2 regions of the Providencia sp. 6390 genome follow, and region 1 is predicted to be linked to the other one. Evidence: predicted binding sites of a transcription regulator. Region 1 holds the regulator's gene; the other holds the start of a gene.
What was found. Region 1 encodes PhoB, which activates phosphate uptake and scavenging genes when phosphate is short. Its sites were predicted from a motif close to CTGTCATAAAACTGNCNNAT; they were not measured.
Positions count from the first base shown of each region.

Region 2: phoA (alkaline phosphatase) is a predicted target of PhoB. The motif match lies at 2,859-2,878, and genes of this name have one in related genera.

Region 1 is NZ_JBYVYL010000006.1:142,598-147,194, reverse strand. It holds gene AC3Z9T_RS14085 (AAA family ATPase) at 1-1,157, opposite strand, end outside; gene sbcD (exonuclease subunit SbcD) at 1,154-2,374, opposite strand; gene phoB (phosphate regulon transcriptional regulator PhoB) at 2,795-3,484, shown strand; gene phoR (phosphate regulon sensor histidine kinase PhoR) at 3,505-4,597, shown strand, end outside.
Region 2 is NZ_JBYVYL010000006.1:272,901-277,497, reverse strand. It holds gene AC3Z9T_RS14630 (LuxR C-terminal-related transcriptional regulator) at 1-235, opposite strand, end outside; gene AC3Z9T_RS14625 (APC family permease) at 633-2,126, shown strand; gene AC3Z9T_RS14620 (DUF3156 family protein) at 2,101-2,706, shown strand; gene phoA (alkaline phosphatase) at 2,953-4,392, shown strand.

The sequences.
Region 1 (4,597 bases):
TGTGATTGATATTGATTTTGTTGCGCTAGAGTTTCTTTAATTTGTTGATTTAAATTAATGATCTCATTATCTAATGGACGGACTTGGTTATCGATTACCAGTGTCTGTTGTTGGGTATAGCTTAGGTGTTGCGTATTTTGTGCGTTAATTTGTGTTAGTTGTTCTTGTAACGGCACTAGCTGTTGAGTTTGATTATTCAAAGTTAGCAAAAGATTTTGCTGTTTTTCTAATAATTCATTCAGTGATTGTTGTTGGCGCTCTGTATCTTGCCATAGAGGGCGTAGGCTCTCAGCCGGTATGTTGTCAGTGAGTTTTTTTATTTCCAGTTCAGCCGCTTGATAGGCACTCTGTGCGTGTTGCCGTTCTAATTGCTGTTGTTGTAAACGTACGGTGAGCTGCTGTTGGCGCTGTTGCCAATGCAGTGCTTGTTGGTATTGCGTACGTTGGAGGTTGAGTTGGTTTTCTTGCTCAGCTAACAATTGCTGCTGAATGAGTAATGTTTGATGTTCACCTTCTGTGAGTAAGTGAATACTTTGCGCTCGCGCTTTTAATAGCTCTAAATCATTTTTAACTTGCTTGTGTTGACGATAGATATAGCTAGAAATCTGACTATAGATTTCAGTTCCTGTAATTTCTTCGAGTAAATCAGCGCGCTCTTTTTCTGTGGCATTTAAGAAGGCCGCAAAATCACCTTGAGATAGCAAGATAGATTTTGTAAAGCGGCCAAAATCGAGTCCCGTTATCTGAATAATTTGTTCTCTGACTTCACTGATTTTTTCAGCGATGATTTTGCCGTCGCTAACCGTTGCAAGCTCAGCTTTTGGTGATTGTAATTTACCATCTGGCTTATTATTTGCACGCCTTTGACTCCAAAATGCGCGGTAGGCTATTCCTTTAACTTCAAATTCAACCTCAGCAAGACATTCACCGGTATGGCGGGTCATTAACTCGTTTTGGTTTGCCGATAAAGTCGTTAAACGCGGAGTTTGATGATAAAGAGCAAGGCAAATTGCATCTAATAGTGTCGTTTTGCCTGCTCCAGTAGGACCGGTAATGGCAAAGAGCCCTTGGCTGATAAAAGGCTCTTGGTTAAAATCAATTTTCCATTCTCCTTTGAGGGAGTTAATATTTTTTAAACGTAAACTCAGTATTTTCATGCATCCCCCTCAAACTCAGAGCGTAATGCATCGTGAGATTGCTTAAATAGTAGTAAGAGCCGTTGTTCTTTTTCTTTGTCGTTCAGTTCTTCTTCTGTTAAACGGCGCAAAAATACCTCTTCGGCCGTGAGTTCATTGAGTGTTTCATTAGCAATCGCAGCTTGTTGACTTTGCTGTTGCTTCCGGGCGCGACGTAATAACACCACTTCAACGGGCAAATCTGTTATCAGTGCTTCAATACGTTGCTGAATATCAGAAAGGTAATCTTGCGTGGCAATCTCGATATCAAGCCAAATGGGTTGAATGTTGTCATTGAACTCTATTTCATTGAGCTGTTTTTGAATATCGACAAGTGATCCTTTAAGTGTTTTCAATGGTTGGAATATAGGGATCGGCAATTGGCGGATCTGTGATATGTCACTGCGATCGAATTCCACTAAACAAACGCTTTTTTGTTGATTTGCTTCATCAAAACTTAATGCGATAGGTGATCCACAATAGCGAATGTGTTGTTCTCCACCGATGACTTGCGGGCGATGTATATGCCCTAAGGCAATATAGTCAGCAGGGGGAAACGCTCCTGATGGAAAGGCATCTAGGGTGCCAATGTAGATATCTCTTACAGAATCAGAAACTTCAGCACCAATAACAGTCAGATGCCCTGTGGCAATAATGGGGATCTCAAGCTCAAGCGCTTCACGTTGTTGTTGCGCTAGCTGATAGCTATACTGATAGTATTCGCTGATGGCAGTTTGTAATGATAGTTGCTTTTGTTCGCTACTTTGCCCAGCAACGCTGAGTTGAATATCTCTAGGGCGCAGAAACGGGATTGCACATAGCAGGGCTCCGGCCTCACCTTGGGCATTTTTTAGCGTGATGACCTGTGGTTCGCTACCTGATGTGACAACATGCGTATTTAAATAGGCAAGTAGTGAGCTAGTTTCATTTAAAACAGAAACAGAATCGTGGTTACCACTGAGTATCACCAGTTGACAGCCTGTTTGTTGCAAAGAGACGACAAATTGGTTGTAAAGCTCTCTTGCATAACTCGGTGGTGAACCCGTATCAAAAATGTCGCCTGCGACAATAATGGCATCAACATGGTATTGTTTTACTTGTTCGATTAGCCAAGTTAAAAAATGTTGATGTTCCGCAGCACGGCTTTTAGTAAAGAAATATTGGCCAAGGTGCCAGTCTGAGGTATGAATGATGCGCATCAATACGGGTTCCTAAACATGACGACTTATGATACTTCAAATCGCAGAATTGCTGTCTATTACATGTGAATTTACGCTAGTTGAACGTTAAGTAGTATACCTGATCTGAGGTGGTTGATTCGGAGAATTATCGTTTTATACTCGTCATTCTTCAAGATGTGGGGCTTTTCGTTGAGGTATAAGTGGCTGCGCTACGCTCGCCGAGTCACCGTGTTTATCTATGCTCCTCGTCTATCTTCGCTTGTCGCCTACCTGCAACTCGAATTATTTAGAGTATAGATCGCATGACTGCGAGATTTCACTAAAATGACAATTGCTATTGGACTATCATGATTGAGTGTTAACATTCATAATTCTGTCATAAAAGTGACGCATAATGATTTTACTTTTAACAATCTCTTCTTATTTACAGGATTAATCATGGCAAGACGCATTCTAGTCGTTGAAGATGAGGCGCCCATCCGCGAAATGGTTTGTTTTGTACTAGAGCAGAATGGTTTTCAGTCTATTGAAGCTGATGATTATGATTCCGCAATTGCGCAGTTAGTTGACCCGTTACCTGATTTGGTATTATTGGATTGGATGATCCCTGGGGGCTCGGGTATCCAAGTGATCAAACACATGAAGCGTGACAGCGATACGCGTGATGTGCCAGTTATGATGCTAACTGCACGAGGGGAGGAGGAAGATCGTGTTAAAGGGCTCGAAGTCGGAGCCGATGATTACTTGATCAAACCTTTTTCACCAAAAGAGCTGGTGGCTCGTGTGAAAGCTATTTTACGTCGTATTTCACCAATGGCGACAGAAGATATTATTGAAATGAACGGGTTAACATTGGACCCAACCTCCCATCGCGTCAGTAGTCAAGATATCCCGATCGATATGGGGCCAACGGAATATAAATTACTGCATTTCTTTATGACCCATCCTGAGCGGGTATATAGTCGTGAGCAGTTACTCAATTATGTCTGGGGTGCTAATGTGTATGTTGAAGATCGCACCGTTGATGTGCATATACGCCGCCTTAGAAAAGCATTAGAAATCGAAGGGCATGATAAAATGGTGCAAACGGTTCGTGGTACGGGCTATCGCTTCTCAACTCGTTACTGACTAATAAAGGGGATCCCCGCGTGCTTGAACGCCTATCATGGAAACAGCTGATTTGGGGGCTGTTTTTATTTATCTTACCTGCATTAATTTTATCTCTATTTATTGGTCATCTTGCATGGTTGCTGGTAATTTCACTTGCCGCAGCGCTGGTTTGGCATAGTTATAACTTAATGAAACTGTCATATTGGTTGTGGTTAGACCGTAGTATGCTCCCTCCTGATGGTAAAGGTGGATGGGAACCCATATTTTACGGGATATATCAGATGCAACAACGCAATCGTAAGCGTCGTCGTGAATTAGGGCAGTTAATTAAGCGGTTTCGAAGTGGTGCGGAATCTTTGCCTGATGCCGTGGTGATGATGACGCTTGAAGGTAATATTTTTTGGTGTAACCGCCATGCTCAACATTTATTGGGCTTTCGTTGGCCAGAAGATAGCGGACAGCCTATTTTTAACTTATTACGCTACCCTGATTTTAGCCGCTATTTTACCTTACAGAATTATGATCAACCTTTAACACTTGAACTGAATAGCGGCGCAATTGTTGAATTTCGTATCCTTCCTTATACCGAGGACCAATTATTAATGGTGGCACGAGATGTCACTGAAAAACGTCGATTAGAAAAAGCGCGTAGAGATTTCTTTGCTAATGTAAGTCATGAGTTGCGCACACCACTGACCGTTATTCAGGGCTATCTTGAGGTACTTGACGACCAAGAAAATGCCTCGCCCGCCAATAAAAAAGCCCTACATGTGATGCAAGAGCAAGCACATCGCATGGATAACTTGGTTAAACAATTGTTGCAGTTATCACGTATTGAAGTGGCTCCTCAGATCAATCTAGATGAGCAAATTAATATCCCTGTTATTCTAAAAATGATTGAGCAAGAGGCGATTAGCTTGAGCCAAGGCCGGCAGCAATTTGAGTTTTCTGTTGATGAGCAATTGCGTGTTTACGGTAATGAAGAACAGTTGCGCAGTGCGGTTGCTAACTTGGTTTACAACGCCATTGCACATACCCCTGAAGGAACGACCATTCGGGTCAGTTGGCAGAAAAATCATAATGGTGCACGGTTTAGCGTTGCTGATAATGGCGTCGGGATCCCAGCCGAAC
Region 2 (4,597 bases), 130 kb from region 1:
GTAAATCATCGCCTTTAAATTTATCGGGGTGCAGAGGATCTAATTGATAGAAGTGTTGTAAATAATCTTGATGCATACTGGAGCTGATCCCATATAAAACATGGTTATCAGGTTGCCAAAAATCATCAACTAAGTAATAAACGGATGCTGAAACAGGGATAATATGGGCTATTGTGTTCAAGCAACAGTTTATTAACGTTCGCTGGTGGTAGCACAAAGGTGGTGTCTTCATCATATTCCCTTCCATAGTGAGCCTTATTATTATCATGCAATTAATTTCAATTAACATAAAATAAACATGTTAATAACGTGAGCTTGGTTACAATATTTAAACTTCATGAGTGATAAGCCAATTGGCTAAATACGCCTACCTGTATATTTCGCTGAAAATTTATTAATATATTAATGAATTGATGGCTTGTTATATGTTGATATTTCATGCTTTATCTTTTTTTTAGTGAATTGATTCGGTACTTTTCGCTACCCCTTTCTGTTTAACCTCTCCCGATGGGTATCGTTCTTTAGGACGATGGCGGCATGTTTATGCTTATTTCTATAGTGACAATGCAGTCACTCTATTTTTACAAAAAATTCACAATCACGACTGTGTTCTAGGAAGAGAGGGAAGCAAAATGAATATGTCCTCAAAATTAACGTCACATATTGAGAAGGGGAAAGTTGGTTTTCCAACAACTCTTGCAAGCTCTGTGGGCGTGATTATGGCAAGCCCTGTCATCTTGACGGTGACCAGCGGTTTTGGAATTGGTGGTGATACGTTCGCTTTGGCCGTATTGTTGAGCTTTATCATGATGCAAGCTCAATTGACGACGTTTTCCGAAGCGGCGGCTATTTTACCGACATCAGGCTCTGTTTATGATTATATTTCATGTGGTATGGGGCGTTTTTGGGCGATAACAGGTGCGCTGTCAGCATATCTGATCGTGCATGTGTTTGCTGGAACGGCAGAAACGATTTTGTCCGGTATCATGGCATTAGTGAACTTTGAAAGCTTAAATACCGTGATGGAAACGAGTAATACCTCCTGGATGGTTGGGGTAGGCCTGGTGGTCACATTCGGATTATTGAACGCACTAGGTATTGAAGCTTTCAGTAAAGTTGAAGTAGTGCTGACTTTTGCAATGTGGAGCACCTTGGTTATCTTCAGTATCGGTGGGTTACTGATCCCTTTCCATACTTCTGTTGATGGATGGTTTGGTCATGGTTTGAATATTTCAGATCCAACTCTTGTTTTAAGCTTTGTCGGCATGGCAATGTTTATGTTTGTAGGCTGTGAGTTGGTGACACCAATGGCACCTGAAATTAAAAACTCAGCAAAAGTTATTCCACGTGCGATGGCGACAGGGTTATGTGGCGTGGCATTCTGTATGTTCTTATTTGGGGCGGCAATGACGAATCAAGTCGAAAACGTCATTGTTGATCCTACTAATAATGTTAGTTTGTTAGAAACGCCAATGGCTATCCCTGCTTTTGCGAGTCAAGTTTTTGGTGATATTGGTAAGTATTGGATTGGGATTGCGCTGTTACTTGCTGGTGGCGCGACTATTAATACATTAATGGCTGCGGTACCAAGGATACTTTATGGCATGGCATTGGATGGTGCATTACCACGTATTTTTGCTTACTTGCATCCTCGCTTTAAAACGCCAGTCTTTGGTATCTTAGTTGCGGTAATGATCCCTTGTTTACATACATTCGCTATTCAAGGTGATTTAGACCGCATTATGCCATTAGTGTTAGCTGCGGTATGTTCTTGGGGAACGGCTTATTTACTGGTTACCATTTCAGTCATTTTATTGCGTATACGTCGCCCTGATTTGCACCGTGCTTATCGCTCACCATTTTTCCCCATTCCACAAATTATTTCGAGTGTTGGGATCATTTTAGCTATTGTCTACATTACCCCTCCTGGAATGAATAAATCTGATGTTTATATTCCATTTATCATTATGTTAGGGCTGACAGCAAGTTATGCATTAATTTGGACGGTATTTGTGCAAAAGGTTAATCCGTTTAAACCTGTTCCTGTTGAGCAAGTGTTATCAAGCACATTTACTGAGGAAGAGCTGAAGGGGGTGAAAATTGAGCCATTACGCAACCTCGCCTAAGTATACTTTTTGGCAGCGTTTGATAAAGAAGCGTTTGCCAACAGGCTATCAGCAAGGCCTAACGCTGAATAAGGTCGAACGTGATATCTTACCCTATCAGTGTGAATGGGGAGCTCCGGGGGAGCTCCTTATCCACCCACAAGATGAGTTAACGATTTGTGTTACAGAGCGGGTTAAAACGCTATTTATGGCATTTATTGTGTTTAGCCGATTCTCTGTGATAGGGCGCTGTAGTCAAACCATCGATGCGCAGATTACGGTGAAAACAGGTGGAAGCTTACGTAAAAAGCATGTTCATTTTGTGTCGAAGGATGAAAAAGGGCAATCGCTAGTGAGCTTACTGAAGCAATACCCGATTATCGCTAGTACACTCGAAGAGCTAGATTTTAATTATTGCCATTTGGAGGTTAAAAATGGCATGTGGCGTTGTGAGATAGAACCGTTTACGGCTTCTGAAATGGTCAGCAGAATTCCAGCCACAAGGCGTTATTTACGGTTAACTTCGGAACAAAGGCATCGTTTATTGAGTGCGTTGCAGTTGATTCACCAATTTATGGAAAAACATTTTGTTAAACATTGAGTTTGAAATATCAATTTGATAGTAATATTTTCCATTAAATAAATTTTCAATAGAAAATGATGTGAAAACATTACCGTTAATCGGCTATAAGGCAGTTAACCAATAACTGCCTTTTTCACATTAATGACAATCATCTTTTTTTCGACATAAATCCGTCATCCAACTGTCATCTGGCTAGCTTAGCATGCCAATCATTATTCGAAGCGACTTAATATTTAAACTTCTTTTATTGGCAAGGAAATGATTATGACAGGTCATTGCATGAAATCGATTCTAGCAGTTGCAGTAAGTACAATGCTTTTAGGCGGCACTCTCCCAGCAAATGCTGCAACACCAAACGATGCTGTTTCAGAAAATCGCGCTGCGCAAGGTGATATTACCCAATTTGGTGGCGCTCGTCGTTTAGCACAAGAACAAACTGATATCATGAAAGCGGCTCTGCATAATGGGCAAGCCAAGAACGTGATCCTGTTTATTGGTGATGGAATGGGTGATTCTGAAATTACTGTTGCACGTAACTATGCTGAAGGTGCGGGTGGTTTCTTTAAGGGCATTGATGCATTACCGATTACGGGCCAGTATACCCATTACGCATTAAACAAAAAAACCAAAAAACCTGACTATGTGACGGATTCTGCTGCATCTGCAACTGCTTGGTCATCTGGTGTAAAAACCTATAATGGTGCGCTTGGTGTTGATGTCTTCGATAAAGATCACGATACCTTAATTGAGTTAGCTAAACGAAATGGTAAAGCAACAGGAAACGTCACAACGTCAGAAATTCAAGATGCGACGCCAGCAGCTCAATTTTCTCATGTGACGGCACGTAAATGTTATGGTCCTGAAGAGACCTCAGAAAAATGCGCAACTAATGCATTAGAAAATGGTGGGCGTGGTTCAATCTCTGAACAGCTACTGGTGACTCGCGCTGATGTAACGTTAGGTGGTGGCGCGAAGAGCTTTAAGCAAGTTGCGAAGGCGGGGGATTACAAAGGTAAAACCCTCGAAGAGCAAGCAAAAGAACGTGGTTTTAATATTGTACGTGATGCGAAATCATTAGACGCTATTACTGTCGCTAATCAAGATAAGCCGGTGTTAGGTTTATTCCATGACGGTAATATGGCAGTGGCTTGGGAAGGGCCTAAAGCAACACATTATGGCAATATTAATAATCCTCCGCTTGAGTGCAAGCCGAATGCTAAGTTAGATCCTAACGCACCAACATTGGCTCAAATGACAGAGAAAGCGATTGATTTATTACAAACCAACCCAAATGGTTTCTTCTTACAAGTTGAAAGCGCTTCTATTGATAAACAAGATCATAAAGCGAATCCATGTGGTCAAATTGGTGAAACCGTTGCATTGGATGAAGCGGTACAAGTAGGTTTAGATTTTGCGAAAAAACATGGTGATACTTTAGTGATCGTGACTGCTGACCATGCGCATTCTAGCCAAATCATTCCAGAAGGGACTAAATCAACAGGTTTAACCCAAGCTCTGATCACTAAAGATGGCTCTGTGATGGTAATTAACTACGGCAACTCCGAAGAAGATGATTCACAAGAGCATACAGGCGCACAATTACGCGTAGCAGCTTATGGACCACATGCAGCTAACGTTATGGGCCTGACTGACCAAACCGATTTGTTCTTTACCATGCGTGATGCCATGGGACTGAAACAATAAACCAACCCTGTAAGTTAAATCCTCTGCGACAGGACGTTGTGGAGGATTTTTTATTTCTCCTGCCAATTATCCCCCCTTTCATATTAATGCTAAATCTTATTATGAATTTTGCGTTAATTAGTCTATTCATGTATAAAAATTATCAGGTGTTGAGGTTTTATTTGTTTGCGTTGACTTACAATTAATCAGATGATCATTCTCAATA